Regions from separate parts of the Enterococcus sp. AMC1623 genome, predicted to be linked through region 2. Evidence: riboswitches for the same ligand, from Rfam matches in the RefSeq annotation. Region 2 holds a riboswitch; the other holds the start of a gene.
What was found. A riboswitch is a leader RNA that binds a small molecule or an ion and turns the genes downstream of it on or off. The one in region 2 is predicted to bind thiamine pyrophosphate.
Positions count from the first base shown of each region.

Region 1: linked by a shared signal. The riboswitch ahead of AC4BC7_RS11295 (ECF transporter S component) and the one ahead of thiT (energy-coupled thiamine transporter ThiT) in region 2 are both predicted to bind thiamine pyrophosphate.

Region 1 covers NZ_CM177096.1:2,350,905-2,367,609, forward strand. The annotation lists gene AC4BC7_RS11275 (biotin--[acetyl-CoA-carboxylase] ligase) at 1-331, shown strand, start outside; gene tenA (thiaminase II) at 400-1,056, opposite strand; gene AC4BC7_RS11285 (cobalt ABC transporter permease) at 1,077-1,727, opposite strand; gene AC4BC7_RS11290 (ABC transporter ATP-binding protein) at 1,718-3,052, opposite strand; gene AC4BC7_RS11295 (ECF transporter S component) at 3,049-3,612, opposite strand; TPP riboswitch at 3,718-3,807, opposite strand; gene menA (1,4-dihydroxy-2-naphthoate polyprenyltransferase) at 3,855-4,799, opposite strand; gene AC4BC7_RS11305 (FAD:protein FMN transferase) at 4,817-5,926, opposite strand; gene pplA (extracellular electron transfer flavoprotein PplA) at 6,056-7,000, opposite strand; gene AC4BC7_RS11315 (IS30 family transposase) at 7,456-8,523, opposite strand; gene AC4BC7_RS11320 (NAD(P)/FAD-dependent oxidoreductase) at 8,704-10,638, shown strand; gene AC4BC7_RS11325 (NusG domain II-containing protein) at 10,760-11,182, shown strand; partial or broken gene AC4BC7_RS11330 (Gx transporter family protein) at 11,195-11,353, shown strand; gene AC4BC7_RS11335 (IS30 family transposase) at 11,602-12,669, opposite strand; partial or broken gene AC4BC7_RS11340 (Gx transporter family protein) at 12,736-13,176, shown strand; gene AC4BC7_RS11345 (polyprenyl synthetase family protein) at 13,191-14,177, shown strand; gene AC4BC7_RS11350 (DUF2316 family protein) at 14,229-14,504, opposite strand; gene AC4BC7_RS11355 (energy-coupling factor transporter transmembrane component T family protein) at 14,644-15,474, opposite strand; gene AC4BC7_RS11360 (ABC transporter ATP-binding protein) at 15,471-16,705, opposite strand, start outside.
Region 2 covers NZ_CM177096.1:2,565,483-2,582,187, forward strand. The annotation lists gene glmU (bifunctional UDP-N-acetylglucosamine diphosphorylase/glucosamine-1-phosphate N-acetyltransferase GlmU) at 1-1,220, shown strand, start outside; gene AC4BC7_RS12350 (ribose-phosphate diphosphokinase) at 1,334-2,314, shown strand; gene AC4BC7_RS12355 (histidine phosphatase family protein) at 2,656-3,510, shown strand; gene AC4BC7_RS12360 (hypothetical protein) at 4,013-4,192, shown strand; gene AC4BC7_RS12365 (peptide ABC transporter substrate-binding protein) at 4,596-6,215, opposite strand; gene AC4BC7_RS12370 (cupin domain-containing protein) at 6,226-6,543, opposite strand; TPP riboswitch at 6,705-6,806, shown strand; gene thiT (energy-coupled thiamine transporter ThiT) at 6,873-7,445, shown strand; gene tenA (thiaminase II) at 7,456-8,103, shown strand; gene thiW (energy coupling factor transporter S component ThiW) at 8,157-8,630, shown strand; gene thiM (hydroxyethylthiazole kinase) at 8,627-9,448, shown strand; gene thiE (thiamine phosphate synthase) at 9,445-10,065, shown strand; gene thiD (bifunctional hydroxymethylpyrimidine kinase/phosphomethylpyrimidine kinase) at 10,066-10,905, shown strand; gene AC4BC7_RS12405 (hypothetical protein) at 11,207-11,995, opposite strand; gene AC4BC7_RS12410 (class A sortase) at 12,184-12,897, shown strand; gene AC4BC7_RS12415 (patatin-like phospholipase family protein) at 12,916-14,589, shown strand; gene AC4BC7_RS12420 (YdbC family protein) at 14,621-14,839, shown strand; gene AC4BC7_RS12425 (YicC/YloC family endoribonuclease) at 14,855-15,736, shown strand; gene gmk (guanylate kinase) at 15,880-16,494, shown strand; gene rpoZ (DNA-directed RNA polymerase subunit omega) at 16,500-16,705, shown strand, end outside.

The sequences.
Region 1 (16,705 bases), 210 kb from region 2:
TATACCTCCAGAAACATTCCCAGATGGTTTAGAAAAAAAAGCCAGCTCTCTCTTTCCAGACGGCACTGCAGTCGTTTCTAGAAATCAATTAATCAAATTAATTTGGCAAAATTTCTTTGAATTACTTGAAGGATTGCCTGACAATAGTTATCTCAAAGTGTATCGTGAAAAATCCTTTGTTTTAAATAAAACAGTAACCTTTGTCCAACAAGGAACCACATACAGCGGCGTCGCTAAAGCGATCTCTGATACAGGTGAATTATTGGTGTTGACTTCAGAAGGCATGAAAGTTCTATCCTCTGGTGAGATTAGTCTCCAATCGATCAATTAATATAATAAAAAACTCGAACGAATTCACTAATAGTAAAATTCGTTCGAGTTTTTTCATGCAGAAATTTATTAGTCCCATGTTTCTAGCGTTTGCGCCATTTCCCAAAAAGCATATTCCATCTGACTGCTAATGACAAACGCAGCTAACATTTGCTCTTGCTCGTCTGATGAGCTTTCGTTATATAGTTGGTCCAATAAGTTACGTTCTACTTGAATCGCTTCTTTAGATTCTTCGCCTGCATACGTTTCAATCCAACGTTGATACAAAGCATGTGGCGATCCTTTTTCAATTAAACGTGTCCCGATTTCTTGATACAACCACGCACATGGCAGCATGCCTGCTACAGCAACATTGGGGGTGCCTTCAATTAATTGACGATACATATGGGAAACGTAATGATACGCCGTTGGTGCAATCGCTGTATTCTGAATTTCGTCTTCCGTAATTCCTAATTCTTCAAAAAAATTTTTACGAATGGCCACTTCACCTAACGCTAAATGTTCCGCATTTGTTGCCATTAATGCTTTGATTTCTGATCTATCCGATTGTTCTCCAATCAATTGATACAATTTGCCAAAATGCTCTAAATAATACCGATCTTGAATCAAATAATAACGAAAAATTTCTGGTGCTAACGTCCCTTCATGTAATTGTTGAATAAATGGATGCTGAAAGCTACCTTCCCAATAACGATTGGCTTTTTCTCTTGCTAATGCTGTAAACATCTTGTATTCCTCCTAAAATTTTATAAAAACAACAATATATTCCCAATAAAAAACAAACCACTTAACCACAAGGCACCATTTAATGAAGAAATATAGTGCTGTTGATGTGTTCGAACGCCGGTTTCATCATAGCCATGCGAATACATTGCTTCGGTATAATGGTCCCGCCAAGCAAAAGCTAGAAAAATTGTTTTGATATAAAACATGGGTGACCAAAAATAAAGTCTTTTCCCCTTGAGTAAACTTGCTTCTTGAATGGCACGCACTTCATTTTTAATCGCAGGCAACGAATGCACGACGACTAATAAACCATAAATAAAGTTCGGTGCGACACCTTTTTGTTCTAAAACCAACAATAATTCTTCTAAATCTACACCGACAGCAAAGGATAAGCCCAATGCTGCAAACGCATAAGTTCGTGTCAGCAACAAAATCGCGTCTTCACTCCCACTCCCATTTAACATGACGGACCAATAAGTAGAAAATGCTGGAATCAAAGGAAGCAACACCAAGAGAATGACACTCGCCCACTTCCTCTGAAACAAGAAAAACAACACAGCTAAGCCTATCAGAAAAATATTCAAGGAAACGCTCCTCGTAAATGAAATCTCCAGAGTTAAAATGAGAATAAAGAGACTCATGTTTAAGGCATTGGTTTTTTTCATGAACATTCACCTACTTGTAACGCTTGCTTTTCCAACACAATGTGATGGTGACTAATACCAGCTAATGGCGCTAAACGATGTGTCACAATTAAGAAATCCTGTTGGTTCGCTTGTTCTTGAATCCATTCTACAAAATATCTACACGCTTTTTGATCTAAACCAGCAAAGGGTTCATCTAACAAAAGAAACTCTAAATCCAGACTGAGCATACTAATTAATTGCACAATTTTCTTTTGCCCTTCACTTAAATGAAACAAGCTTTGCGTACCATCAATCTTAAAATAAGCTAATGCTTCTTGTTGTTTTGCACGGATTTCTGGGTTTTGGTTCTTACTAAACAACAATTCTTCTTGAACGGTTAACGTTACAAATTGTTTAGCAGCATCTTGGACAACTAATGACATGGTTTGATAAAGTTGGCGTTTTTTTCTTAACTTTTTGCCATTCAAAAACATTTTACCTCGGTATTTTTCTAGTTGAGACATGGCTTTTAACAAGGAAGTTTTGCCAGCCCCATTTGCTCCTGTTAATGTGGTAATCCCTTTGTTTAATTGCCAACTTGTCTCAAGCAACAATTGCTTATTTCGTTGGATTTGTACCTTTTGTAAATCGAAAAATGGCGGTCGCTTATCTTTTGATGGATGCAAATAAAAACAAGTGGTTGCATCTAGTTTATCAAGTGAACATGTATGCAGTTTTCCCTTGGTCAATTCCACGACTTGATCGACCACCTCTTGATACCCTAACCAGTCATGATCGCTTAAAATGATGGTTTTCCCTTGATTGCGTAGTTGTTTTAGCTTTTGAATCAAACGCAAGCGTGATTCAGAGTCGATACTAGCAAAAGGTTCATCTAAGATTAAAATTGGTGCATCAATGGCTAAAATAACGGTCAAAGCTGCTCGTTGTCTCTCGCCACCAGATAACTGATTGATTTCCCTATCAGCCAAATATGCGGTCTCGCCTAGTGCTAACGCGTGGTTCATTCGGCGATTTATTTCAGAAACGGCCAGACCTAAGTTTTCTAACGCAAAAATAATTTCTTTACGTAGTGTTCGCATAGTAAATTGTTGACTAGGATTTTGAAAGACCATCCCCACTGTTTGCGCTTTTTCTTTCATCGAAGCAGTTGCTAAATTTTTACCATCTAATAAAATCTTGCCCGTATAAGAAAGTTGAGCAAAACCCGCAATGAGCCGAAATAAGGTTGATTTACCGCTCCCACTATCTCCTGTCACCAAAATAAATTGCTGTTTTGGAAAAACAAACGACAAACGATTAAAAATGATGTGCTTTTGTTGCTGAAAAGTGACATCTTTTAATTCAATCATGAAACAGATACCCTAGCGTCTTGAATTTTTTGATAGATTTTCATAATTTGTGTAACTAGAATGACACCGAAAAAGACGACCGAAATAAAGCGAACGGCAAATAGTGCTGCTACCATGCCTAAACCGTATGTGCCATAACCAAACTTGAAGAATTCATAGATAAAGCTTAAGACAGTGGTACCAATCGCTCCATAAAATAAAGCAACTTTATCGTAACGTTGATATTTTGTCACCATGAACCCTAATTCCGTACCAAAACCTTGAATCAAACCAGATAATAAAACACCTGGGCCAAAATACGAACCGTACAGCATTTCAGCTAACGCCGCTAATAGCTCTCCTAAAGTAGCACTGCCTTTTCTTGGCACTAACATTCCTGCCACCGGTGCAGCCATTGTCCATAAGCCAAATAGAATTTCATTGGCAAACGGGCTGAGTCCTAGCGGTGTGAGCGCAGCATTTAACAGCGAATACAATACGCCTGCCCCCATAAATACCCCACCAAATAAAAACGCTAAAAATGCGAGTAAAACCACTTGTTGCAATGACCATTTTTGCATAAAAAAACTCCTTTCATTCCAAAAATAGAAGCAAAAGGAGTTCTGTCTGTAGACAGATTATGGCAAATAAAAACCTGACTAAATAAACTTAGTCAGGCACTCATCACAATAATAAACACATTTCCCTGCGCCAGTATTAACTGTTTCAGGTTCAATGGGTATAATCTCAGCTTGACAGCACCCCAAATGTTTCTATATTTAATTTTTTAAAAGTATAACATACCTTTATTTAGACGTCCACTTTAAAAAAGTAAACTCAATAATAATGCTAATGCATAGCTTGCATTAAACAATACCATATTTTGAATCGCATAGCCAAAGCTTTTAGGTTGTGGCAAGGTTTCTTGGAACGCTATCAAATTACGGCGCACTTTTGGTAAACTCACAAAAACGATTAAAATCGGCCAACGGAATACCCAGAATAAAAAGCCTACTAAAATTGTAGCATAACAAGCATACATCATGATTTGAAATAACTGTACGCCCTTTTCACGACCAATGTAATAAACCAATGTATAGCGGTCATTCTCGATGTCTGTTTCTAAATCGCGTAAGTTATTCGCCAACATAATATTGGCAATCGTAAATACTAAAGGTAAGGATGCCACAAAAATTGCTAAAATCCCCCAAAATTGACCACTTAATGAAAAACTATTATTTTTAAAACTAATATCTAGATAAAAGACACGTTGATTGACGGTATTCAAATAAACTGTCATCGCAAATAAACCTAAGCCCATTGTTAAGCCACTCGCAAGTTCACCTAATGGCATACGTGAAACAGGAATCGGACCAAATGTATAGAAAATTCCAACTAGGCAAACCATCCCGCCCATGATTAAAAAGAGCCAGCCAGTCATCATGCTTAATAATAGCCCAATAATCGCTGAAATTCCTAACATAATTAAAATCATTTTACGAACCAACGCAGGTGAGATTCGTTCACGACCAATCACATTTTGCTCATATTTATAAGTATCTGAATGTGCCTTTTTAAAGTCCATATAATTGTTAATCGCTGTAGTAGTCATATCAAAAGTTAACATTCCGATGAAAAACAACACCGTATAAAACCCATGAAATTCGTTAAAATGTGCTAATGAATACAGCACGCCGATAAGAAATGGGAAAAGACTCGCAACTTTTGTACGGATCTCAACAACTTCTAAAAAATTCTTCAGTGACATTTTTTCCTCCTAGATTGCTATTTAAGTTCGCTGCGGTCACCCATCGTATAGCCAGAATCTTTATCTAACTTAAAAGTGTCCTTAATGTCATCAGTCACGTATACTCTGCCTTCTTTGGTTACAAAAATAGCATCCGTGCCTTTTGGTGTATTTTGTTCAATATATTCCAGTCCTGCTTTAACGCCTTTGTCAAAAATAACTGTCGTCAATCCATCGCCATCAATAGATTTTTCTGTGATAACAGTTGCACTGGCAATATCATTATCATAGGGATAGCCCGTCTTGGAATCAAAAATATGATGGTATTTTTCGCCATCTACTTCTAAATAGCGTTCATAAATCCCCGAAGTAACAACCGTTTTGTTGCTTTCTTTAATGGAGCCTAAAATCGTGCCACGTGCGTTATTAGGATCTTGAATACCAACATTCCAATCCTCATTTTCTCCACGCCAACTGTGACCAACTACTAAAATATTTCCACCTAAATCAACAATTGCAGATGTCACGCCATTTTCTTTTAAGACGTCGGCTGCTTCATCAGCAATGTATCCTTTGGCAATAGCACCTAAATCGATAATCATGCCTTTTTCTTCTAAATACACAGATTTATCGGCATCATTAAAAGTAACCTTATGATAATCAATATGTTTTAATGCTTCGTCAATTTCTGATTGCTCAGGTTTTCGGGCATCATCAAAGCCAATTCGCCATAATTGTGTAATCGCTCCAATGGCCATATTGTAGCCACCATTTGATTCCACACTATATTCATACGCATGTTTTAACAAGTCGTAAATATCATCTGACACAGTGACAGGGGCAATTCCTGCTTGTTCATTGATTGCATCGATTTCTGAACCAGCTTGATTAATGGTAATCTTATCTCCTAATTCTGCGATACGCTCAAATGCAGGTGCTAACGCCTCTTCTTTTCCTTCATCGTAAACACGAATGCGGACATATGTCCCTAACAAAAATTCTTCTTTCGCATAAGGTTTTTCACGTAAGCCTTTTGCAACGGAAACAGAAGATTCGGTGGTGGCATTTTCTTTGGTGGTGTTCCTACAAGCAGCAACACTTACAACTGTAAGGAGTGCTACTAAGAGTAGACCTAACTTTTTCTTCATGTCGTTCCTCTTTCTATTTATTGTCTTGTTTATCATAGCTTTTTTTTGCCTAATTGAAAAGTTTTTTTCGCAAAAGAAAAGGCTGGAACAAAAATTCCCAGCCTCTTTCCTAAAATATAGATTGTTTCTTTATTGTTCTACAAAGTTATCCACTTCAATTGTTGCTGTGTCGCCTTTTTCTGCAGCGTTGATTAATTGCTCTGCATAAAGAACAAATGTGTGATGACTATGTGTTGCACCAGATACTACTTCAACATCTCCTGGTGTACCATCTTCATTAGCCATTTGTGCAACTAAAGCTTCGTTGAATTTAGGAATAAATTCTTCTGGTGATACACCAGCTTTTGATTTCATCATTTCATTGTATTCTTTGTTTTCAACTTTTGATTCGCCAGCTTCGTTCACGTTATCGTATTTAGATTCAACAATTTTACCGTCTTTTACGTCAATTGAGAATACAACACGATAGTCATTGCTGTAATTTTTTTCTTCTAATGTGTACGTGCCATCTTTTAGTTCTGCACCATTGTCAATTTCAATTGTTGCTGTATCGCCAGCTTGAGCGGCTTGAACTAATTGTTGTGCATAGTTTTGGAATGAATGAGAGCTATGTGTTGCTCCAGTCACTACGTCTATGCCATCAGCGCTTTGAGCTGCTAAGAATTCTTCATTTAATTTAGGAATATACTCTTCTGGTGACATGCCAGCTTTGTCTTGCATATTTTTGTTGTAATCAGCGTCTTCAACTTTTGATTTGCCTTCTTCGTTTACATTGTCATAGTTAGATTCAACAATTTTGCCATCTTTTACTTCCATAGAGAAAACAACACGGTATCCATTGTTATAGTTCTTTTCTTCTAAGTTATACGTACCATCTTGTAAAACAACTCCAGGTTCTGCTGCACTTGATTCTGTCGCTGTTGAAGAAGTTGTTGTTGATGATTCTACTACTTCTGAAGAAGCGGCTGAACTACTTGCGCCACTTTCGCCATTGTTATCTGGTGAACATGCTCCTAACACCAATGCTGAGAAAGCAAATACTGTCATCCCTACCATAAATTTTCTTGTTTTCATCTTGTTCCCACCTTTTTCTTTCTAAAAAAATTATTCACAAAGAAGTTTGTGATTCATCTAACATTTTAAAGGTTTTTTGAAATAAGTCAACTATATTGTCAAAAAAAGAAATAAAAAGTATTGATTTTTTTAACTTTCACAGGCTTCTTGGTTTTTTAATTTTTTTTGTGAAATTTTTAAAAAAGTTTAGACAAACGAGTAATTTCGCTTAATTGCAATATCAAATGCATAAAAAATTTTAAAAACCTTTATAGACAGCGAATTACTCAATAATCCAGTATTACCAATGCTTTGAAGCCATTGACGGCAGGGAGTGTTTCATCCCTTACCATTTTTCAGGTGAGTTGTTGGTGGTTCTGACCCAAGAGGATAGGTTAGCTGAGTCAAGAGAAGGAGCAAAGCGGCTCTTGACTCAGCTAATCTATTCTCTTATCCTATAGAACCAACAAAACACCTTAAGCTGCTTGTAAATCGGCCAGTTCTTCCTGAAGGCGTTCTGCAGGTGTTGTATAGCCCATTATTTTTCTTGGTTTGTGGTTGATCGTATCGGTTACTTCCAGTAAATACGAATAGGACAATGGACGCAGAGTGACTCCCTTTGGGATAAATTCTCGGAGCATGCGGTTATGCCTTTCGTTCGTTCCTTTCTCCCAAGAAGCATACGCATGAGTAAAGAAAACCTGAACGTCTTCAGCAATGCTTTCGATAAGAGACAGACTTGAAAACTCAGAGCCGTTATCAGTTGTGAGTGACTTGAACTGTTCTAGCCCCTGTTTTTTCATCAAGTCAAGCACGCCTTTTTGAACCAGCGCTGCGCCTTTTCCCCAAACTTTCTTAGTGAGGCAGTAGCGTGTTTTCCGTTCAACCATAGTGATGATGACAGGCTCATTTTTTGTTTTCTTACCTAATACTAAATCAACTTCCCAATGCCCAAATTCTTCCCTCGAGAGTACTTCTGGAGAGCGTTCTTCGATACTGCGTCCCAAGTGTTTAGCGTTATGACCTTTAGGTTCAGAAACGGTTGTTTTTCGTGGCCGCATCCTAGTCTTCATAGGCAAATCGATATTACGGATTGGAAGTACGGCAGCATTTATCAAAGCGTAAACGGTCTTCGTGCATGGTACGCGTTCGTCAGGGTGCAACTTTCTATAAGAGTGTACAAAAGTATCCACACTATAAATCCGCAACCCCTTCTTGGGTGCTAGATTTTCAGGTAAGGCAGCAAGGAAAGCCGCAGAATATTTATTATGATCCCGCGCATGCGAGTTCTCACGATTTTCTTTATAAACCCGTGCGCCTGAGGCGGCAATATACTGCTCGTAATAATTGCGCTTATAGTCAAGCTGGCGCGTTCTACCGCGTTTCAACTCACGAGAAACAGTGGGTTGGCTGACCCCTAATTCTCGCGCCATTTCAGCTTGTTTATAGGTGCCGCTTTTCGCCATCTGTTCCAGCATTCCGCGTTGGATGTCAGTAAGTTGTTTGAAGGTGCGCTTTTCTGTGATACAATTATTTTTGGTCATGTAGATACCCCTTATACTTTTGGTTTGGTTGCTAACAAGTATATCGTATCTACATGATTTTTTCGTTTATTTCCTTATGCATTTCATTTTACAATTTACCAACGAGTAATTTCTCGTTATAATGTAATAGATTGTGTAATTATTACCATTATATTTTTACTATTAAAGGAGAGATTTTCAATGACAAAGAAAAATATTGTCGTTGTCGGTGCTGGATACTCTGGTGTATCTGCAACTAAGTTTTTAGCTAAAAAGCTTAAAAAAGATAGCGATGTCACTATCACGTTAATCGACCGCCACTCTTATCATACGATGATGACTGAGCTCCACGAAGTTGCTGGAGGACGTGTAGAACCAGATGCCATTCAATACGACTTACAACGCTTATTTGCCCGTAAGAAAAATGTACAATTGGTCACAGATACGGTGACATCAATTGACAAAGAGAACAAAGTCGTAACAACAAAATTAGGTTCATACCCATTTGACTATTTGGTTTTAGGAATGGGTGGCGAGCCAAATGACTTTGGTACTCCTGGCGTTAAAGAAAATGGCTTTACATTATGGTCATTTGAAGATGCCGTTCGCATTCGTGAACACATTTTATCAACTGTTGCCAAAGCTGCCTTAGAACCTGATGTAGCCGTTCGTAAAGCTATGCTAACATTCGTTGTCTGCGGTTCTGGGTTTACTGGGATTGAAATGATTGGTGAATTAATCGACTGGAAAGATCGTCTAGCGAAAGATTACAAATTAGATCCAAGCGAAATTACTTTAAAAGTTGTTGAAGCAATGCCAACTATTTTAAATATGTTAGGTCGTAATGACGCTGCTAAAGCAGAACGTTACTTAAAAGCCAAAAACGTTGAGTTAGTTTTAAACGCACCAATCGTTGAAGTTGCACCAGACTACATTAAATTAAAAGATGGTTCAACTATTCCAACACATACGTTAATTTGGACAGCTGGGGTTAAAGCAACTTCTGATGCAGCAGACTTTGGGTTGGAAAAAGCTCGTGGAAATCGTCTAGTTGCTAATGAATACATGGAAGCAAAAGGTTACGAAGATAAGAATATCTACGTTATCGGTGACTTAGTATTCTACGAAGAATTTCCAAATACACCAACACCACAAATCGTTCAAGCAGCCGAACAAACTGGTCACACAGCTGCAAGCAATATTGTTGCAGCAATTAAAGGTGGCGAAAAACATAAGTTTAAAGGAAACTATCAAGGATTTATGGTTTCTGTCGGTGCTAAATGGGGTGTGGCAAACTTATTCAATAAAATTCATTTAAGTGGTTTCTTAGCCATTATCATGAAACATATCGTAAACTTGAAATACTTCTTTGATATTCGTTCTGGTTACTATATGTTCCAATATATGATGCATGAATTCTTCCATATTAAAGATGACCGCAACGTAGCACGTGGACATACTTCTCGTTACGGAAATGTCTTATGGAGTGTACCACTACGTATTTTCTACGGTTTAGTTTGGTTACTAGAAGCCTTCAAGAAAATTGTGGGTGAAGGTGAATGGCTCAAACCAAGTACCTGGTTTGGCGAAGGTTCATGGTTCCAAGGTGACAGTGTCTTCCCTTGGACATGGGATTATCAAGCAGCAACGGATGCTGCAAGTTCAGCAAGTGCTGATGTTGCCAGTGCTGCAAGTGGTGCAACCGATGCGGGTGCTGGTGCAGTAGAAACAGTCGCTCACTTTGGTTTAAGTTATGGTTATGGCGAACAACCAATGGCCGTACTTGAAAAAGCTCCTGATTGGTTTGTTAGCGTGATGAAAGTCGTAATGCCAAATATGGAAGTTGCGATGTTCTTCCAAAAAATGATGGTCTTTATTGAAATTGGAATTGCACTTGCCATTATTGCAGGTCTTTTCACTTGGTTATTTAGTGCCACAACAATTGTTTTAGTTGCAACATTCTGTCTATCAGGAATGTTCTTCTGGGTAAATATCTGGTTTATTCCAGTTGCCTTTGCCTTAATGAATGGTTCTGGTCGTGCAGTCGGATTAGACCGTTGGGTAATTCCATGGTTACAACGTACACTGGGTAATTGGTGGTACGGAAAACCGAAATCTATGTATGGTCAAAAATAAAAAATAAAGATAATGGCTGGGACAGAGATTTCATCACGTTCCAGCCATTTTCAAAATGTTTATACAGAATTTTTAGTTTATGCTAGAATAAAAAAGAAGTCATCAAAAGGAGGACCCTCTCGTGAACATGAAAGAATTTATCAAAAATAGCCGATTAAAACCATGGGATGGTGTCATCGTTTTGGTCTTGATTGTGAGTTCTTTTTTACCCATTATCCTTTTCTCTATGCAACAAACAGCCGAATCGGCAGTTGTCGAAAAACGGGCGATTTTACGTGTTGATGGAGAAGAAATTAAAACCTTTGATTTAATTGAAGGGCAAGAAACATTTACTTACTTATACGAAGATGACGATGGCGATTCAAATTTAATTGAAATTCAAGGCGATCGTATCCGCATTAAAGAAGCCGATTGTGGCGATCAAATTTGTGTCCGCCGTGGTTGGGCATCAAAAAATGGCGAGACCATCGTGTGCCTCCCGCATAAACTTGTAATTGAAATTCAAACAGCAGATGGGAGTGACATGGACGATTTAATTTATTAGTCGTCGTTAATTATGAGCCGATTACGAAGAATTATTTTTATTGCGTTACTAGTTGCTCAAGGAGTCATTATTGGCCTGATTGAAAATATGATTCCCTATCCTTTTGCTTTTGCACCGGGAGCCAAATTAGGTTTAGCCAATTTAATTACAATTATTGCTTTGTTTACAATGCTTAATTGCAATATCAAATGCATAAAAAATTTTAAAAACCTTTATAGACAGCGAATTACTCAATAATCCAGTATTACCAATGCTTTGAAGCCATTGACGGCAGGGAGTGTTTCATCCCTTACCATTTTTCAGGTGAGTTGTTGGTGGTTCTGACCCAAGAGGATAGGTTAGCTGAGTCAAGAGAAGGAGCAAAGCGGCTCTTGACTCAGCTAATCTATTCTCTTATCCTATAGAACCAACAAAACACCTTAAGCTGCTTGTAAATCGGCCAGTTCTTCCTGAAGGCGTTCTGCAGGTGTTGTATAGCCCATTATTTTTCTTGGTTTGTGGTTGATCGTATCGGTTACTTCCAGTAAATACGAATAGGACAATGGACGCAGAGTGACTCCCTTTGGGATAAATTCTCGGAGCATGCGGTTATGCCTTTCGTTCGTTCCTTTCTCCCAAGAAGCATACGCATGAGTAAAGAAAACCTGAACGTCTTCAGCAATGCTTTCGATAAGAGACAGACTTGAAAACTCAGAGCCGTTATCAGTTGTGAGTGACTTGAACTGTTCTAGCCCCTGTTTTTTCATCAAGTCAAGCACGCCTTTTTGAACCAGCGCTGCGCCTTTTCCCCAAACTTTCTTAGTGAGGCAGTAGCGTGTTTTCCGTTCAACCATAGTGATGATGACAGGCTCATTTTTTGTTTTCTTACCTAATACTAAATCAACTTCCCAATGCCCAAATTCTTCCCTCGAGAGTACTTCTGGAGAGCGTTCTTCGATACTGCGTCCCAAGTGTTTAGCGTTATGACCTTTAGGTTCAGAAACGGTTGTTTTTCGTGGCCGCATCCTAGTCTTCATAGGCAAATCGATATTACGGATTGGAAGTACGGCAGCATTTATCAAAGCGTAAACGGTCTTCGTGCATGGTACGCGTTCGTCAGGGTGCAACTTTCTATAAGAGTGTACAAAAGTATCCACACTATAAATCCGCAACCCCTTCTTGGGTGCTAGATTTTCAGGTAAGGCAGCAAGGAAAGCCGCAGAATATTTATTATGATCCCGCGCATGCGAGTTCTCACGATTTTCTTTATAAACCCGTGCGCCTGAGGCGGCAATATACTGCTCGTAATAATTGCGCTTATAGTCAAGCTGGCGCGTTCTACCGCGTTTCAACTCACGAGAAACAGTGGGTTGGCTGACCCCTAATTCTCGCGCCATTTCAGCTTGTTTATAGGTGCCGCTTTTCGCCATCTGTTCCAGCATTCCGCGTTGGATGTCAGTAAGTTGTTTGAAGGTGCGCTTTTCTGTGATACAATTATTTTTGGTCATGTAGATACCCCTTATACTTTTGGTTTGGTTGCTAACAAGTATATCGTATCTACATGATTTTTTCGTTTATTTCCTTATGCATTTCATTTTACAATTTACCCTTTGTTTACAATGCCTAAACGAGAAAGTTTTATGTTGCTTTGGATGCGATTGATTTTGACCACTTTACTTGGGGGAACTATCTCAACTTTCTTGTATAGTATGAGCGGAGCATTATTAAGTTATGGTGGTATGCTCCTCGTCAAACAGCTTGGGCCAAAACGCGTCAGTATCATTGGTATCAGTGCAACTGGGGGATTTATGCATAATGTTGGACAATTGGTCACTGCTTCATGGATTGCCCAATCATGGACGGTTATGCTTTATCTGCCAATCCTTTCGTTTTTAGGCATTTTATCGGGTATTGCGATTGGTATCTCTGCAAACTATCTATTACAACGTGTTGACACCTTGCGCCGCTTTCAAACTGAATATGAAGAACAGACACACGTCTCATGGAAAACGTAACAAAGGAGATTTTTATGAAAATTCATCCAATGTGGCAGGCGTATCCACGCTTACAACCAGAGTTAACTCAAACCTTGGCATTAATGGAAAACGCCATCCAATTAAAAAACAAACCTGTGCAGCAGGCCATTTTAGAAATGATACAAGCAGGTGGAAAACTTTTGCGTCCAGCCTATCAGCTCCTTTTTTCCCAATTTGGTCCTGAGCAAGACCGGCAAAAAGCGGTCGCTCTTGCAGCTGCAATTGAAATGCTCCACACAGCAACTTTGATTCATGATGATATTGTTGATGAAGCTGATGTTCGTCGGAATTTGCCGACCGTACGTGCCAAATTTGATAATACAACTGCTGTTTACGCAGGGGATTATCTTTTTGTCAGCTGTTTTAAATTAATGGCCGATTATGCCGGCTCAATGAAAAGCTTACAACTAAATTCGCGCAGTATGGAGAAAATTCTGTCTGGTGAATTAGGTCAAATGGACAATCATTACAATGTAGATATGACGGTAGATGCGTATCTCGAAAATATTTCCGGTAAAACTGCCGAACTCTTTGCTTTGAGTTGTTTTATCGGAGCTTTGGAAAGTGGTACAACGACTCATTTTGCCAAAAAGGCTAGTGAGATTGGGCAACAAATCGGGATGGCTTTTCAAATGATTGATGATATTTTAGATTATAGCCAATCAGCTACTACCATTGGCAAACCCGTACTAGAAGATGTACGCCAAGGCATTTATTCCTTACCTTTATTGTATGCGTTACAAGAAAATCGTGCGGCTCTTGTTCCTTTATTAGAAAAAAAAGAAGCCATGACTCATGAAGACGCACAATACGTTCATCAACTGGTGCATGACTTAGGTGGCGTAACCAAAGCACAAGCGTTAGCTGCAGATTATACCAAACAAGCCATTAAAGGCATTAACAAATTACCAAACAATTCTTTGCAAACCAAAGAAACCTTATTGTCAATTACTGAAAGTATTTTGACGAGACAAAACTAAAAATAGCGGATAAATTCATCGACGGATGAGTTTACCCGCTATTTTAGTGCCCTACCAATTTTTTTCATAGGGATAATATCTATTTATCGTAAGAATCGAAAAAGGATAAAATGGTTTGCCTTGTTCTTTTAGTTTTTCTTCTAAGTAATCACGCAATTTCCAAACATTTGTCGGATTATAATGTGGCACTACTTCTAAGGCATTTTTTAAATCTAAGGGACTAAAATTCAATGCTTTTTGAATGTCGATTGGTGACATATTGAGTTGCTCATAGTTTTTAGCCATTTCAGTTCTAGTTTGGGTTAATTCGCTTTTAGTTAAACTCATGGTTACTTTCCTCTTTTCATATTTTCCAAAGCGATTGGCATGCAGCCTCTTCACTTTTAGAGACTTGTTCCTAATAGTTGATAGTCGTTTGATAAGGTTGTTACTTAAGTGAAAAAGTTAGTCGAATTCCTCGGTTAACTTACATAAACGGATTATAAAAACGACCTCCGTTGACATGAAACAACGCCAATGTTATCAAAAACAAACTTAACGCTAAGAAGATAACTAGATAATCACTCACTTTAAAAGGTTCTTCTACATACCACGTGCGTTTTTTATTTTGACCAAAACGACGCAATTCCATAGCAGTACTAATAGTTTCAATTCGATCTAAACTTGAAAAAATTAAAGGTAATACAATTTGAGAGATGCCTGTTATTCGTTGCGAAAATTTTCCTTTTTTTGACATCTCTAAGCCACGAGCTTGTTGCGCTTGGGAAATACTAAAGAAATCTTCTTGAATATCAGGAATATAACGTAATGCCAGCGCTACAGCATAACTAATTTTATAGCTAATACCTAATTTATTTAAACTGGACGCAAAACTACTAGGATTGGTGGTTAGCAAAAATGTTAATGCTAATGGAATCGTGCTAAAATACTTTAGTGCAACATTACCTAGGTAAAATAATTCTTCTTGTGTAAAGGTAAAACGTCCCCAGCCTATCCATAATACATGCCGTGTACCATACAAAGAAACGCCATATTCTGGTTCAAATAAATAGATTGCCAAAATATTTAACAACGAAAAAAATAAAATAAATTTCATGACAAAGGAAATTTGATGCCACTGGATATTGCCTAATTTAAACAATCCTAATGAAGCTACACCTACAAACACTAAAAAGCGCGTATCGTATGTTGTCATTGTAGCGATAGTTACTATCAATAGAAAAAGCATCTTCGCTGTAGCATTTAAGCGATGCAAAACTGTCTTACCTGAATGATAACCTAATGTTTGTTGATTCATCGCTTGCGTACCTCCCGATCGTATTGAATAAACTTACGTGTAAACGCAATTGGATCCGCTAGACCAAGCTGCTTTGCAAATGTAAATAGGCTGGTTTCTTTTAAAGATGCCTCTTGCACTAATTCTTGATTTGTTAGCAGCTGAATCGGTGTCGTATCTGCTAAAATATCCCCATCTTTAATCACTAACACACGATCGCTATACTCAAGCATTACGTGCATGTCATGTGTAATCATGACAATTGTTTTACCTAGGTGATTAAGCTCCTCAATAAATGCCATCATTTCTGAATAATTGCGAAAATCTTGTCCAGCAGTTGGCTCATCTAACACCAACATTTCCGGTTCTAAAACTAAAATAGCAGCAATGGTTACACGTTTTTTCTGACCATAACTTAAAGCTGCGATTGGCCAATTACGAAATGGATATAAACCACAAACGTTTAACACGTGAAAAACACGCTGCTCAATTTCCTTTTCATCAACATTCCTCAATCGTAATCCTAATGCAACTTCATCAAAAATCATTTTTTGTGAAATCATCTGATTAGGATTTTGCATAACATATCCAATTTTATCCGCGCGTTCTTTAATCGAGTCATTACCGATGTCTTGACCTTGCCATTCCATAGTGCCTTTTGGACGTACAAAACCGCATAAAGCCTTGAATAAAGTCGATTTCCCTGCACCATTTTTCCCAACAACACTTAGGCGTTCTCCTTGGTAAAAACGCGTAGTTAATTGTTTTAAAACATTTGCATCTTGAGGACGATAACGATAGTTCAGGTTTTTTACCTCAAGCAAAACAGCTGTTTCATCCGATGTCTCTAAATCAAATAAATTACTTTGCCAGTCTGCCATTTTTTCTGCTAATTGTGCACCTGCTACTTGCGTCACATCAGCTAAATGGTTCACCCTTTGTAAATCAACCTGCGCATATTTTAGAGCCGTCACATACAATGGTTCACGAATACCATTTTCTGCCAAAATTGAAGTTTTTAACAATTCATCGGGAGTTTGGTCCGCAACAATTTGACCATCATTAAAAACAATAATTCGATCAAATGGTTTAGCTAACGCATCTTCTAAGCGATGTTCAATCATAACTACCGTTGCTTGGGTTTGCTGATGTAGTGAATCAATCAGTTCAATCGCAGCTTTTCCTGCAGCTGGATCTAAATTAGCTAACGGTTCATCAAATAATAGCAATGGCGCATCATCAATCATCACAC
Region 2 (16,705 bases):
TTGTTGGTCACGGAGCAGATAAAGTTCAATCGCAATTGGGCGAGCGTAGTCAATATGCCTTACAAGCAGAACAATTAGGGACAGGACACGCAGTCATGCAAGCGGCAGATTTCTTAAAAGGTAAAAAAGGCACCACGTTAGTCATTAGTGGCGATACGCCATTATTAACGTCAGAAACCTTGGACAATTTATTTGAATACCATCAAGGAAAAGGTGCGTCTGCGACCATTTTAACTGCTCATGCAGAAAATCCAACAGGGTATGGTCGGATTTTGCGGGACCATGTGGGCATTGTGGACCGTATTGTGGAACAAAAAGATGCGACTCCAGAAGAAGCACAAGTCAAAGAAATCAATACTGGGACGTATTGTTTTGATAACGAATTATTATTCGATGCCTTAACAAAATTAAACACCGATAATGCGCAAGGTGAATATTATTTAACCGATATTATTGAAATTTTAAAAGACGAAGGCAAAAATGTAGCTGCGTATCAAACCCAAGATTTTGACGAATCATTAGGGGTGAATGATCGTGTAGCACTCGCAGAAGCCAATCGTATTATGCGTACGCGGATCAATCATCAACATATGTTGAATGGTGTGACTTTTGTTGATCCAGCAGCGACATATATCGATGCAGGCATTGAAATTGGTGCAGAAACGGTCATTGAACCAGGTGTGTACTTAAAAGGCAATACAGTCATTGGTGAAAACTGTGTGATTACCGCACAATCACAAATCATTGACAGTATCATTGGGGACAATGTAGTGGTCAAATCATCAGTAGTCGAAGAAAGCACGGTTCATTCCGGAGCAGATGTGGGCCCGTATGCGCATTTACGTCCAAAAGCCGAAATCATGGCAGATGCGCATATCGGTAACTTTGTCGAAGTGAAAAACGCCACTGTTGGTGAAGGCACCAAAGTAGGCCACTTGACGTATGTTGGCGATGCGACATTAGGCAAAGACATCAATGTTGGCTGTGGCGTTGTTTTCGTGAACTATGATGGCAAAAACAAATATCAAACGGTTATTGGTGACCATAGCTTCATTGGTTCAGGTGCTAACATTATTGCACCAGTCAATGTGGCAGCCAATAGTTGTATTGCGGCAGGTTCAACAATCACAGAAGATGTACCAGAACATGCGTTAGCCATTGCACGTGCACGCCAAGTAATTAAAGAAGATTACGCAAAAAATTTCCCTTATATGCAATAAGTTAGCCGAAAGTCTTGATTTATTTGTAAAAAATGACTACTATTTACTAGGAAGATGATTCTAGTAGATTGTAGTCTTTTTACTAGTCGAATGTATAGAAAGTGGAGGTTCTCATGTCGAATCAATATTCTGATCCAAAATTAAAGATTTTTGCGCTAAACTCTAATCGTCCATTAGCCGAAAAAATCGCTGCTGCAGTAGGTGTAGAACTAGGTAAATGTTCAGTCAAACAATTCAGTGATGGTGAAATCCAAGTCAACATCGAAGAAAGTATTCGTGGTGCGCATGTATACATCATTCAATCAACAAGCAACCCTGTAAATGATAACTTAATGGAGTTATTAATCATGATTGATGCCTTAAAACGTGCTAGTGCAAAAACAATTAACGTTGTCATGCCTTATTATGGTTATGCTCGTCAAGACCGTAAAGCACGCTCTCGCGAACCAATTACAGCAAAATTAGTGGCAAATATGATCGAAAAAGCCGGTGCAAACCGTATGGTAACACTAGACTTGCATGCATCACAAATTCAAGGATTCTTTGATATTCCAGTGGACCATTTAATGGGTGCACCATTAATTGCAAATTATTTCTTAGAAAATAATATTCAAGGCGATGATGTCGTAGTTGTATCACCAGACCATGGTGGTGTGACACGTGCTCGTAAATTAGCAGAATTCTTAAAAGCACCAATTGCTATTATTGACAAACGCCGTCCACGCGCGAATGTTGCAGAAGTGATGAATATCATTGGTCATGTTGAAGGCAAAATTTGTGTATTAATTGATGACATTATTGACACAGCAGGAACAATTACTTTAGCAGCCAATGCGTTGAAACAAGCTGGTGCCAAAAGTGTGTATGCGTCTTGTACACATCCAGTCTTGTCTGGTCCAGCCTTAGAACGTATTGAAGCATCAGCAATTGAACGTTTAGTTGTAACTGATTCAATTAATTTACCAGAAGAACGCAAAATTGATAAGATTGACGAAATTAGCGTTGGCAACTTAATGGCAGAAGCAATCAAACGTATCCATGAGAACAAACCAGTCAGCCCATTATTTGAATCAAAAGAAGCGTTTATCAAATAAATATCGACTGACAATATAAGTTGAAATAAAATAGAAATACCCAAACTATCGAGCATTGGCTCTATATAGTTTGGGTATTTTACTTTCTATAAAGCTATTTTTATCAAAAACAAAAAAATGCAACCCTTTTCAAAAATGTGTTTGACAGTCAATAAAAATTATGATAGCCTTTTCATTGTAGGTTTTCGTCAAACGAAAATGTACATAAAATTTGATTAGGAATGTTATCTGTAAAGAGCATAACCTATAACTGCATCCAAGCTACAAGGGACAGTTATGGGCTTTTTTTGTTGTTTTGGAAAAATATTTTTAATCTGGGGAAAACTAGGAGGAAGAAGAATATGAAGAAATTATTGGTTGCTGCAGGTGTATTGTTTTCATTTGGATTAGTGTTAACAGGTTGTCAAAGTGGTGGTACCACTACAAGCGAAACGGTTGCTGAGTCGACAACTGTGAAAGATGAAGTTGCTGATGAGCTAACATTATATGTTGTCCGTCATGGAAAAACAATGTTAAATACGACAGACCGTGTTCAAGGATGGTCAGATGCAGTGTTAACGCCAGCAGGTGAAGAAGTTGTTACCGCAGCAGGTATTGGTTTGAAAGATGTTGATTTCCAAGCAGTTTACAGCAGTGACAGTGGTCGTGCAGTTCAAACAGCAAACTTGATTATGGATGAAAATACAGCATCTGATCATTTAGAAGTTCACACAGATCGCCGTTTACGTGAGTTCAATTTTGGCACTTATGAAGGTGATTTAAATCATACTATGTGGCAAGATATTGCTGATGATCGTGGCGTAACTCTAGAAGAATTTTTGGCGAATTTGGATCCAGCAGAATTTGCTGATAGTGTGGCTAAATTAGATAAAGAACACATGAAAAAAGAAGGTATTGAAGAAGGTATCAATTGGCCTGCGGAAGATTACCAAACAATTACCGATCGTCTAACAGAAGGATTAGATGCAATTGTTGATGAAGAAGCTAAGAATCCAGGTACAGGAAATATCTTAATTACATCTCATGGTTTAAGTATTTCTGCTTTATTGGATACGTTGTTTGAAGATTTTGAAGTACCAGAAGGTGGATTGAAAAATGCTAGTGTGAATATCATCAAATACAAAGATGGCGAATATACACTAGAATCTGTTAATGATATGAGCTACGCTGAAGCAGGCGAAGCGGCAGCAAAATAGATATAAATAAGAATGAGAACGAAGAGGCTGGTCAAAAGGCCTCTTTTTTTGCGTTTCAAAACGTAGTTGCATCCGAAGATTTTAACCAATTAAAGAATAGAGTCACTAGAATCATTAAAAGTAAAATTGATAGACAATGTTAAAATAATTCAAAAACGGCACGTATTTATTCTTACTACAGGTGAAAGTTTGGCAAGTACAAGAGGAGTGTTTTTTATTTGTTTTCTTAAAAATAGGACGTTCAAGCATAAATTCTTGACGTTTGGGCAAAAACGATTTTTGTTTAAAAATTTATGTTACTATAATGAAAATATATAAGCGTACGTAAAAAATAGGACATGTAAGTTTAAAGGATGGGTCCTTTAATTATAATCCAAATAGGATGATGGTTGCACTATCGAGTGAAGAAAAAATTATTTTTGTAACGAAAGAATACGACGAAATTCAGTGCATAAACTTACTAAAAACTAAATGGTCTTTTCTAAGTAAAAGGAGTTGTTTTATGAGCTATAAGAAGAAAAAAAACATATTTATCCTGTATATTTTTTATTTGATGGCACAGTTAATTTCAAACGGAATAGATGGCAATTGGTCTTTCATTTATTTAATAAAAGAAAATGGCAGCGATATTTTGGGTTTCATGATTGGCATTTTTTTATTTTTTTATCTTGATAATGATTAATATATGATGATAACTATTACGGAAGATAGATGTTCGTATTATAGTAATCCTAAATCTGTAAAAAAGAAACAGGGCAAACTGTTAATGGTGTTTGGAATAGTTTAAATCCAATTGCCAAACAAAAATTAGTTACAATTTAGTTAGATAGTCGTATAAGGAGAAAGTAGTCTATAAATATATTCAGTTTGTAGAATCAAATGCTGAAGATACTACGAAACAATTGTTACTGTATGATATTGTAATAGGAAGAAAGACAAATAAAATAAAAAAATATCCGAACGATACAAAATGAGAGCTGTTAGAATCTCTTTGTATCGTTCGGATTATTGTTATTAAAAAGAGTGATGACGTCATCGTTTAAAACCGTTCACTACAAATACGTCATATAGCATCTCACTGCTTTTTATTTCTTATAAATATTTTTCAACGTTAATGGTGCGGCAAAGGTATGATAGTTTAAGCCTTCAATTGCGTCATTTTGTAACACAGATTGTTGATTTTGGCTGATAATAATCATGCCTGGGTTTGTTTCAATGACTTCTTTTTCAGCTGCTATCAATGTTTCCCAACGTTTTTCTAAATCGTTCGCGTATTTGATCGAGGCATCGTCAAGTAATTGATCATAGGCTGGGTTTGAGTAGTTACGGTCATTGCCAGAATATAGGGTCTTTAATGTTGAAATTGGATCTTTATAATCTGGTGTCCAATAAATCAAGAATAAATCGTAATCGCTGTCTCGTCCTAAGTTCAAGGCTGTTTCAGTTGGTAAAGCTTTTAATTCGACAGTTAAACCAGGGAATGTTTCTTGGAGACTATATTGAATACTTTCTCCCATTTTTTTGTAACCACCGTCATCCGTAACCATTAATTCAAGTGTGATGTCATCGCCTAATTCGGCTTTGGCTTCTTCCCAATACTTCAAGGCTTCGTCTTTGTTGTATTCCATCAAATCGCCCGCTTCTTCACGGAAATCAACACCGGTGGTTGGATTGCTAACAAATCCTTCTGTTACTGCACCATACAGAGGTTTTGAACCATCTGCCATGACATTGTTCACTAAGGTTTCTTTGTCGATACCTAACGCAAGCGCTTTACGTAAATTAATATTTTTAAGTGGGGTATCTTTGCCTCCGCGAACTTGATTCATGCGGATATAGTTCATCGTTGCAGTTGGATAGGAATGGAAGTCTTCATTGTTTAAATTTTGTTTTGCCAACTCACCTGTTAAGGTAGCGACATCTAATTGACCATCATTGAATAAATTCAAAGCAGTTGAAGCTTCTTTGATGACATCATAATGGATATTTTCGGCTTTGACATTGGCTTTGTCCCAATACTTGTCGTTCTTCACTAAATCCCAACTTGTTTCAGATTGTTTCCAGTTTTCGACGATGAAGGGTCCGTTATAAACCACACTTTCACTATCTTTCCCATAATTATCTCCAAATTCTTTTAATGCTGTTTGATTTTGTGGGAAGAATGTTGGAAAAGTGAGCAATGACGTAAAATAAGGTTTGGCTTCACTTAAATGAACTTCCAAAGTTTGGTCGTCCAAAGCTTTTACCCCTAGTTCATCCACTTCTTTTTCACCTACTGAAATCGCTGCCGCATTTTCAACCGTATCAATTAATAAAAAGCTATAAATCAAAGCATTTTTTGGATCAATCATTTTTTTCCAAGCAGCTTCAAAGTCATATGCAGTTACTGGTTCATCATTACTCCAAACAGCATCGTCTCGTAAAGTAATCGTATAAGTTTTACCATCTTCAGAAATTTCAGGCAATTCTTTCGCTACGGCAGGAATGACGTCATCATTTTCATCTAACGCGTATAAACCTTCAAAAGCTGCTGTGTGAGTAATTGCATCTGGAAAATCTAACATATTAGAGGTATCTAACGTTGTTAATTCTGATGCAGACATCAAATTAATTGGTGTTGCTTCTTCTTCTTTTGGTGCGCCTGTTGAACATCCTACTAGTGCGAAAGCAGCAAGGGCACCTAACCAAATTCCCTTTTTATTCATTTTATTCCTCCTAGTTACGGTCGACTAACATCCAGACAACTACTGCGGGTTCATCGCCGTCATTATAATTGATGTGACCTTCGCCTTTTTCAATTAATTGCGCATCACCTGGTTTGCCAAGTAAATCTTGTCCATCCTCCAAGATTGTATGTGCCGTGCCAGAGATGACGTACGAATATTCATCTTGGTCGTGGCGAGCAAAACCTTCTGCTGGACTTTTTTCACCGGGTTGTAGCGTAATTAAGCCCATCGTGACACGCTCATTGGGTTGGTTCTTTTGGTCAAAAAAGATAGTCATCTTTTCAGCCAGAGTTGGTTTAATAATCATAGCAGCGCTCCTCTCTTTATTACACCTAATAATACTTGAAACCGTTACAATGTCAATCGTTCAAAAGTTTTTAACGGATTAAAAGAGAAAAAAATTGCATTAAGGTTTTCAATACCTAAAAACTATGCTATGCTTTTGCTGTAGTTAAAATTAAATAGAATCTACTCGCAAAGGGGAGTCCATTTGGGCTGAGATTGAGTTTACTCTAAACCCTCCGTACCTGTTTCGATCATTCGAGCGTAGGAATTGTGACGAGTTGAAGTGTACATTAGATATATCATCCACTTCTCCTTTGTGAATTGTAAAGATTCTGAAGGAGGAGTTTTTTTATGCGTTCATCAACAACAAAAATTTGGGTGGAAGGAACTATTTTGGCCGCTTTAGCGATGGTCTTATCATTTATTCCTTTAGACATTGGTTCAAGTTTTTCTATTTCACTCGGACAAATTCCCATTGCCGTTTATGCGTTGCGACGTGGTCCTAAAGCCGGTTTATTAGCAGCGTTCATTTGGGGGATTTTGCACTTCCCAGCTGCCAAAGTTTACTTTTTAAGTGTCATTCAAGTCTTAATCGAATACCCTATTGCCTTTACTTTTGCTGGTTTAACAGGTCTTGCAGCAACTAAATTACAAAAAGCAATTGCTGCGGGAGATACGATAACTGCTCGCAAACAAATTGTTTCAGGAGTCTTTATCGGAGCTTTGGCACGATACTTCTGGCATTTTGTAGCTGGTTGGGTCTTTTGGGGAATGTATGCGTTATGGGGCATGAGTCCAGTCGTCTTTTCTTTAGTAATGAATGGCATTAGTGGCTTGGCAACGGCGCTTGTGACGACAATTGTTTTATTGGTGCTTTATCGCATGAATCCAACGATTTTCGTTCCTAAAGATACCTTGAGATAAGGAGTAGTTGATGGATTTTGTAACAATTGCCCGCGATGCTGCTCAGAGAAGCTGGGAAAATAGCTTGGCACACCCGTTTATTCAGGAATTACATCAAGGAACATTATCGGAAAGTTGTTTTCGTTATTATTTATTACAAGATCGCTATTATTTGGAATCGTTACAATCCGTTTACCTAGCTATTGGTCAACAAACAGAACTTCCACAAATAAAAATGATGATGGAACAAGGTGCGAAGCGTTTAGTAGCGGGCGAAATAAGTATTCGCGAAACTTTTTTTGAACGATTGCAGATTACGGAACAAGAAGTTCAACAAACGCCGCTTGCAACGGTCCCAAAACGTTATGTTGCACATATGCATCAGCAATTACAGCACTCTGTTTCTGTTGCTTTTGCAAGTTTATTACCTTGTGCTTGGTTGTATCAAGAAATTGGTTTAGCGTTGTCTTCGGGGTCACCACACCCAGTGTATCAGCGTTGGATTGAAACCTGTATTACACCAGAAAGTATGGCAATTGTTGCTCAAGAAAAAGAATTATTGAATCAGTTATATCAAAAAGCAACAGCAAGCGAACGCCATCAGATGATAGAAGCATTTGTGACAAGTGTCAAAATGGAAGAAGCTTTTTGGGATATGGCGTATTATTTCAATAGATAAAGGAGTCCATTATGGGAAACCAAAAATTACAGAAATTAACGTATCTAGCAATGATGATTGCGTTAGATGTTGTGTTATCACCACTGTTTCGAATTGAAGGTATGGCACCTATGTCGAGTGTGATGAATGTCTTAGCAGGTGTATTATTAGGACCGCTTTATGGGACAATCATGGCATTTGTCTGTGGTGTGATTCGGATAACTTTATTAGGAATTCCCCCGTTGGCTCTTACTGGGGCAGTATTCGGTGCTTTTTTTGCAGGGCTGGGTTATCGTTTGTATCCTTCTGTCGTTTCTTCGATGGTTGGAGAAATTATTGGTACAGGAATCATTGGTTCATTATTGTCTTATCCTGTAATGGTTTGGTTCACAGGTAGTAGCAGTGATTTTTATTGGTTGATGTATACCCCTCGTTTTATCGGTGCAGCTTGTATTGGTTCAGTGATTGCCTTTCTCATTTGGCAAAAAGCCAAAACGATTGCAGTGATTCAAAAAATTCAACGATTATACAAAGGAGTCTCGATATGACAAATTGGCAAGCAATACTCGCACACTATTTACCTTTGAAAAAAGCGCCCTTGGTTCATTGTATTACGAATGAAATTACCAATGAACTACTAGCAAATGGTTTATTGTTTGTTGGTGCCAAACCGATTATGGCAGAAGACATTCGGGAATTTCCAGATTTATTTAAAAGCACAGATGGCGTATTATTAAATATGGGAAGAATGTCAGTTGCCCGTGAAGAAGCACTCGTGGAAGCCAGCAAATTAGCCAACAAATCAGCCAAAAAAGCAGTGGTTGATATCGTTGGGGCGGCAGCGACGCCTTTACGCTTTGATTTAGCACATCGACTAGCTAAACAACAACCAAGTGTGTTAAAAGGCAATATTTCAGAGTTGCGCGCATTTTGTGGCTTAACTTCTGCTGGCCGAGGTGTTGATGGCAGCGCGTTTGATCAAGAAGACACAGCAATTACCGAATTAATCCAAGCCTTGCAACAGCAAGACCCAGAGATTACGTATTTAGCAACAGGTAAAAAAGATATCGTTGTTAAAGGGGAGCAAGTGTGGTTATTAGAAAATGGCGTCCCAGAGTTGGATTGCTTTACTGGAACAGGGGATTTAGTCGGTGCGCTAATTACGGCATTTTTAGGTGCGGGCTATGAGGCAGTAGAAGCAACTATTTTAGGTGTTAGTTATTTGAACTGTTGTGGTGAACGAGCGAAAGAAAAATTAGTACCAACAGTTGGCTTAGCGGATTTTCGTCATGAAACATTGAATCAATTGTCCTTATTATCACAAGATATTACTTGGAGCCAACAAGTGAAGGGGAGAAAACGATGAAGGAATTAGCTTTATATTTAGTGACACAACGTTATGGCAATACCGAAGAGTTTCTACAAATCATTGAAGAGGCGTGTCAAAATGGCGTAACTTTAGTGCAGCTACGTGAAAAAAAACTCTCTACACGTGAATTTTATGAATTAGCGCAACAAGTCAAGGCGATTACCGATCGTTATAGTGTACCTCTGATAATTAATGACCGCGTGGATATTTGTTTAGCTGTTGATGCGGCTGGTGTGCATATTGGTGATGATGAACTACCTGTAGCAATTACTCGTCAACTCATTGGCAATAAGTGGTTAGGAGTCTCAGCTAAAACGATTGACCGTGCGCAAGAAGCGCAACAAGAAGGGGCAGACTATTTGGGAGTAGGTGCAATTTTTCCAACAAAAACCAAAGATACGCCCTTAACTTCGCTGGCAACATTACAAGAAATTACCGAGGCAATTACCATCCCAGTAGTAGCTATTGGAGGAATTACTGAAGATCGATTGTCAAGCTTTAATGGACTTAACATTGCTGGTGTAGCAGTAGTTAGCGAAATTATGAAGGCTGAATCTGTTGCGGAAAAAGTTCAAAACATGCGTAAAAAAATTCAAGAATGGGAGGGGAAATAAATGGAAAATAGCACACCGCAAGTAGTAACGATTGCCGGTTCAGATTCCGGTGGTGGTGCAGGTATTCAAGCTGATTTAAAAACTTTTCAAGCGCGACAAGTTTTTGGTATGAGCATTGTCATTGCGTTAACCGCTCAAAATACATTGGGGGTACAAGAAAGTTACCCCATCCCCTGTGAATTCATTGATGCGCAGTTTGCTTCTTTAGCTGCTGATTTTGCCATTAAAGCGTCGAAAACAGGTATGTTAGCCGACAGCGAGCATGTTGCCGCAGTTATTAAAAATTTGAAAACATATGATTTTGGTCCATTAGTTGTCGATCCGGTGATGATTGCTAAAGGAGGACATCCTTTATTAACAGAAGATGCGATTCAATTAATTAAAGAAGAACTATTACCACTAGCAACCATTGTCACACCAAATTTACCTGAAGCCGAAGTTTTAGTCGGTTATGCGATTGAAACAGAAGCCGATATGCAACGTGCCGCTCGTGATTTACAACAACTGGGTGTACAACATGTTGTGATGAAAGGTGGACACAAAGAAGGTATTGAGTCTGCTGACTACGTTCTTTTGGCAGATCAAACTAGTTTCTGGTTACGTACGCCACGAATTGCTACCAAAAATACCCATGGTACAGGCGATACTTTCTCTTCTTGTATTGTTGCTGAATTAGCAAAAGGAGCAACCGTCAAAGAAGCGATTATTACTGCCAAAAAATTCATTCAAGGAGCTATTCAAGAAGGGATTTTTGTTGGTCATGGTCATGGTCCAACCAATCATTGGGCACAATTGAGCGAAGATGTTCGAGTAGAAGAAAACGCGAATGAGACATATTAAATGTCTCGCTCGCGTTTTTTTTTTTCGACAATTGTTATGGTAAATAATCGGTATCATCTGTTGCAGGATAGCCTTTTTCAAGTATTCATTCATTACATAGATAGCGATTATTTATTCCCAATTATCCGTTTGTTCAATAATACATCTTGTCTTGTTGTAAGACTGAATGACTCATCGATGTAGCAGCGAATGGTTCAAGCGAAAATCTTTTTTTGAGATCAATAATTCTAGTACTGTTTTTATGAGGTTCCTCTTTATAAAAAAATAGACTACGACAGCTGTCACAGTCTACTTGGATAATTTAAAAATGAGTGCTTGATAATGAAGCAAAGGCGAGATGGTCTTCATCAATATCTAATTGCCAAACATTAGTTGTTAAATGATACGATAAATGACCAATTAATGCGTCGTCTTTAAAGGGTGGTGTTGCTATCCGAAAACGGGTATCTTCAACCACAAAAATAGGAATCTGGAAGGTATCTTCTGTTTTAATGGCTTGCGTAAATGAAAAAACTAGACCTTCTCGCATAAATTCACGTAAAGATTTCACTAAGTCGACATTTAATTTTTCAATTGGTTGTGGTTTTCTGAAGAGACCACGTTTTTGATTCATAATTTCAAAAACAATTTGCGTCAATTTATTTGCTAGAATTCGATAAAATTCATCTAAATAACGATAATATGTGCGTGCAATATTATCTTTTAAATCAAAATAGACAAAGTTATTTTGTAATTTGTAAAAAAATGGTGAATGTAAATGGGTCTTCATATGTCCGAAATAAAGCAATTCGGAAATTTCTAATGGTGTCAGTTCTTTCAACATTGCTAAATCGGTAAAATCAATCCATTTGGTTTCTTCTACTAAGCGCATCTTTTCAATTGTTCGAAAATAATTATCTACGGCTTCGTTCCCCCGAATCACTTTCATGGCTGTGTGTGATTCGTAATCTCCTAAATCACTTGATGGATTTAAGAGTAATAAATTCTTGGGTTGGTGAACAATCCCTTGATGAAAATCTTGTATGGTAATTCCTTGCGTTAATACCGCATTACTAATTGTATCAATATGTACGTAAACCAAATTCGTCATGTCCAACCTCCCCCATTGTGTTGTTAAGCCATAGCTATATTCTACAATAAAGGGTTTAAAAAAGCTTGTTTCTTTTCCTTTAAAAATTGATTACAAAATGGAGCGTTTTGCAAAAAATCTTTTATGATTTTTATCCAACAAAAGTTCTGTGATATGATGGGAAGAGAAAATGAATGGAGCGAATCGCGATGAAAAAAAAATCAAAAATAAAAAATTTGTTCATTAATTTGCTGATTGTCTTATTAATTCTGCTAGGATTAGCACTAATTTTCAATAACAAAATAAAAAATGTCCTCATCGAAAAAAAGAGTGGCGACTATACTATTTCGCAGGTTTCACGTGAAAAAATCGTAGCAAATGAAGCAAAGGAAACTAGCTTTGATTTTGAAGCGGTTGAAGCAGTAAGTACAGAAAAAGTGTTACAAGCGCAATTGCAGCAAACGGATTTACCCGTTATTGCGGGCGTGGCGATTCCCAGTGTAGGCATTAATTTACCGATCTTTAAGGGATTAGACAATGAAAGTTTATGGTATGGGGCAGGAACCTTCCATCCCGATCAAACGCTAGGAACTGGAAATTATGCTTTAGCTAGTCATCGCTTGGAAGAATCCGATTTATTATTTTCTCATTTGGATCAAGTAGCAGTCGGTGATGTCGTTTATTTAACGGATTTAGAAAATATTTATACGTATCAAGTGACTGTTTCGACGCGTATCGATCCTACTCAAGTAGAGGTAATTGAAGATGTGCCTGATAAAAAACTGGTTACACTGATTACTTGTGGTGAGGCAAGTGCTGTGACACGTTGGATGGTGCAAGGCGAATTGACTGAAGTCACCGCAGTAGAACAAGGAAGTGAAGCGATGCTCGCTGCCTTTCAAATGGAGAAAAAAGCCTATTGATTTTAGGAGGAAGAGAGAATGCATAGCGAAAAATTATTTTTATCTGATTTGAAGCAATCGACAACCTTTTCGACAAGTCAATTAGCTATCCCTTTTTATACCTCTCATTCTGTAGCGAGGGAAGCATTTTTAAAACAAGCCAAAAAAAATCAAGCGTGGCAATTAATTGGTTCAGAACATCTTTTTTTAGCAATAGAATTTGATAGCAAACAAGCGATTTTGCGTAATTTATTGTATGTGCCAATAGAAAAATTTTCTTGGAAAAAAAGTTTAGTATTAATTGAAACTTTTTTACGTCAGCGCTTTGTGGAAGAATTTGTTGTTCCGTTGCAATTGGGTGAAATGATGACGCAATGGTTGTGCGCAAATGGCTATGAACAAACAGCGCAAGGCTTAAAAAAAGTTTTTACTTATCGCACCGCTTTAGTCTTAGGTGGGGGTGGCGCACGAGGATCTTACCAAATTGGTGTGTGGCAAGCGTTAAAAAGTGTAGGAATACCGATAGATTTAATTACAGGAACATCCGTTGGTGCATTGAATGGGGCCTTAGTTTTGATGGATGATGTCGAAGTAGCACGTGAATTGTGGCTAACTATTAGTACAGACAAAGTGTTAGCTTTTCCTGAAGCGTGTGCGACGAATCAAACATTTAAAGAACTGATTCAACAAGTTAGTTCCTTAGCAACCACTGCTTTAAAGGAAAATGGTGCCAGCTCACAGCCTTTACAAGATTTATTGATGCAAACGTTTGATGAAGAAAAAATGCAGCAAAGCCAAATCCCATTATTTGTCTGTACGACACGTTTTCCGTCCCTACAAGAAGTTGTTCATCACTATGATATAACAAATGGATTAGAGGAATTAAAATGGTTAACGGCCTCAGCTTCTTTTTATCCAGGCATGGTCCCGATGGAAATCGATCAAGAACAATACGTTGATGGCGGTTATCGTAATAATTTACCGATAGATGTTGCTTTAGCTCATGGCGCAACAGAATGTATTTGTGTGGACATTAAAGGTCCAGGAATTGCCAAAAAACTGACGATTCCAGAAGAAGTAGCGGTAGTCAATTATTGTTCGCCATGGTCATTGGGCAATCTTTTGGTCTTTGATAGCAATCGTTCGGAAAGCAATTATCGTTTAGGATACTTGGAAACGATGAAAGCTTTCGAACAATTTAACGGTTATTGGTATACCTTTACGTTAGCTACGGCGTGGAAAAAAGAATGGCGAGCATTTTTGCGTTATTTACAAAATGAACCACTGTATTTAACTTTAATGAAACGCCCGGATTTTTGGAAAAAAGTGAGTAAACTTTACCATCATAAAGCTCCCGTTGAACAAGGCGGTCTGATTTTAGTAGAGCTAGCTGGGCGCTTTTTTGGCTTAGAAGCCACGCATGTTTATACTAAAGAACTATTTTTAGAAAAAATGCAACAGACATTCAATCAGGAACGGCTAGTAATTGGGACTTTATCCATTACTGAATGGGTAGCGACGTATCATACACAGCGTTTTGTATTATCTGAAAAAAATCAACTGTCCCATTTATATCAAATCATCAAAGAAAACAAAGCAGTTCCTCAACAAATTGCTTCATTGGCACCTGTGATGTTAGTGACAGCAAAGTTTTTAGTGTATTTGTTAGAGACAACAGAATTTGTACACGATCCAACAAATACGTTACAATAAAAGAAATGAACCTAGAAAAGAGGCATGTGAAATGGCAAGTGAGTTTTCCTATGAAATCGTTGAAGAAATCGCCGTGTTGTCAGAAAATCCAAAAGGTTGGCGAAAAGAACTAAATTTGGTGAGCTGGAATGGACGAGCACCAAAATTTGATTTGCGTGATTGGAGCCCCGGTCATGAAAAAATGGGTAAAGGGGTTACGTTATCCAACGAAGAATTTGCGGCATTGAAACAAACCCTAACATCAATGTAAAGGAGTTTTTTGGCAATGAAAAGTATGACAGGCTTTGGAAAAGCACGGTGTGAGTCAGAACATTATCAAATTGAAGTAGAGATAAAAAGTGTGAATCATCGTTTTTTAGATATTCAATTACGCAATCCGCGTCAATTAAATATCTATGAACAAGCAATTCGTCAAACGATTAAAGAAACCTTACAACGTGGACGAGTAGAAGTTTATATCACGTTAAAAGAAAAAGGTGACAGCCATAAAGAAGTGGCTATCCATTGGGACTTAATGGAAGAATTAGTCACAAATATGCAAACAGAAGCGCACGCACGTTTTGATACAGACTTGCCTGCAAAATCCATTTTAAAACGTTTAATTAATCATCAAGAATTTATCGATATTCAAGAAAAGCAAACAGAAGACCAAGATTTAGAAGTTTCAGTACTGGCTGCGATTAAAGAAGCTGCAGAAGCCAACAATGCTAGTCGTGAAGTGGAAGGTGCTGGAATTCAAAAAATCTTAGCAGAAAATAGCCACGCATTGCAACAAAAAATTGTGGAATTATCGGCATTCGTTGACGTATACGAAGCAGATTATAAAGAGAAATTTGAGAAGAAATTAACGGATTGGTTGGGTGCCACAATTGATCAAGACCGTTTGTTGACCGAAATGGCTATCTTATTGGAGCGTGGCGATATTCATGAAGAATTAGACCGAATGACGATTCATCTAGCATCAATGGCAACCATGCTTCAATCAGACAAACCAGTGGGTCGTGAATTAGATTTTCTGATTCAAGAGATGAATCGGGAAGTCAATACCATTGGTTCGAAATCAAGTCCAATTGTTATTAAAAATGCAGTCGTTCAAATGAAAACAATTATTGAAAAAATTCGCGAGCAAGTGCAAAATGTGGAGTAAGGGAATAGTCAAATCACTCGATTATACGGGCATTTAAGTAGTTTTTTAATAAAATTCTCGTTATAATAAAGTAATTCTTGAAAGTTGTTGAAAAAAAGTGCAAAATAGACGTTAAGCAAATCGAACAGTGAAAGGACGTCAATATGACAGAGCGAGGATTATTAATCGTATTATCTGGACCTTCCGGCGTTGGTAAGGGAACAGTACGTAAAGCAATATTTGATAGTGAAGATAACGATTTTCAATATTCTATTTCAATGACAACACGTAAAAAACGTATCGGAGAAGTAGAGGGTGTGGATTATTATTTCCGCAGTCATGAAGAATTTGAAGAACTAATTGCTGCTGGTGAAATGCTAGAGTATGCAGAATATGTAGGAAATTATTATGGTACGCCATTGTCTTATGTGCAAAAAACACTAGACGAAGGAAAAGACGTTTTCTTAGAAATCGAAGTACAAGGTGCCTTACAAGTAAAAGAGAAAGTGCCAGATGGAGTGTTTATTTTCTTAACACCACCAGATTTAACAGAATTACGTTCAAGAATTACTGGACGTGGGACTGACTCAATCGAAGTTATTGATGAACGTATGCGGATTGCTCGTGAGGAAATTGAAATGATGGCCTTGTATGATTATGCCGTAGTCAATGATGAAGTTCCTTTAGCCGTACAACGAATTAAAGATATCATTTCAAGCGAACACTTCCGCGTAGAACGCGTAATTGGAAAATATAGAAAAATGTTAGAGGAGTTGTAGAAATAATGATGTTAAAACCATCAATCGATTCATTGTTGGATCGTGTGAATTCAAAATATTCATTAGTTATTTTAGCTAGTAAACGTGCGCATGAATTAGACGCTGGCGCACAAGCGACCTTAGATAATTTTGACTCAGTAAAAAGCGTGGGTCAAGCATTAGAAGAAATCGAAGCTGAGACAGTTATCAGTGATCCACATCCAGAAGTAAA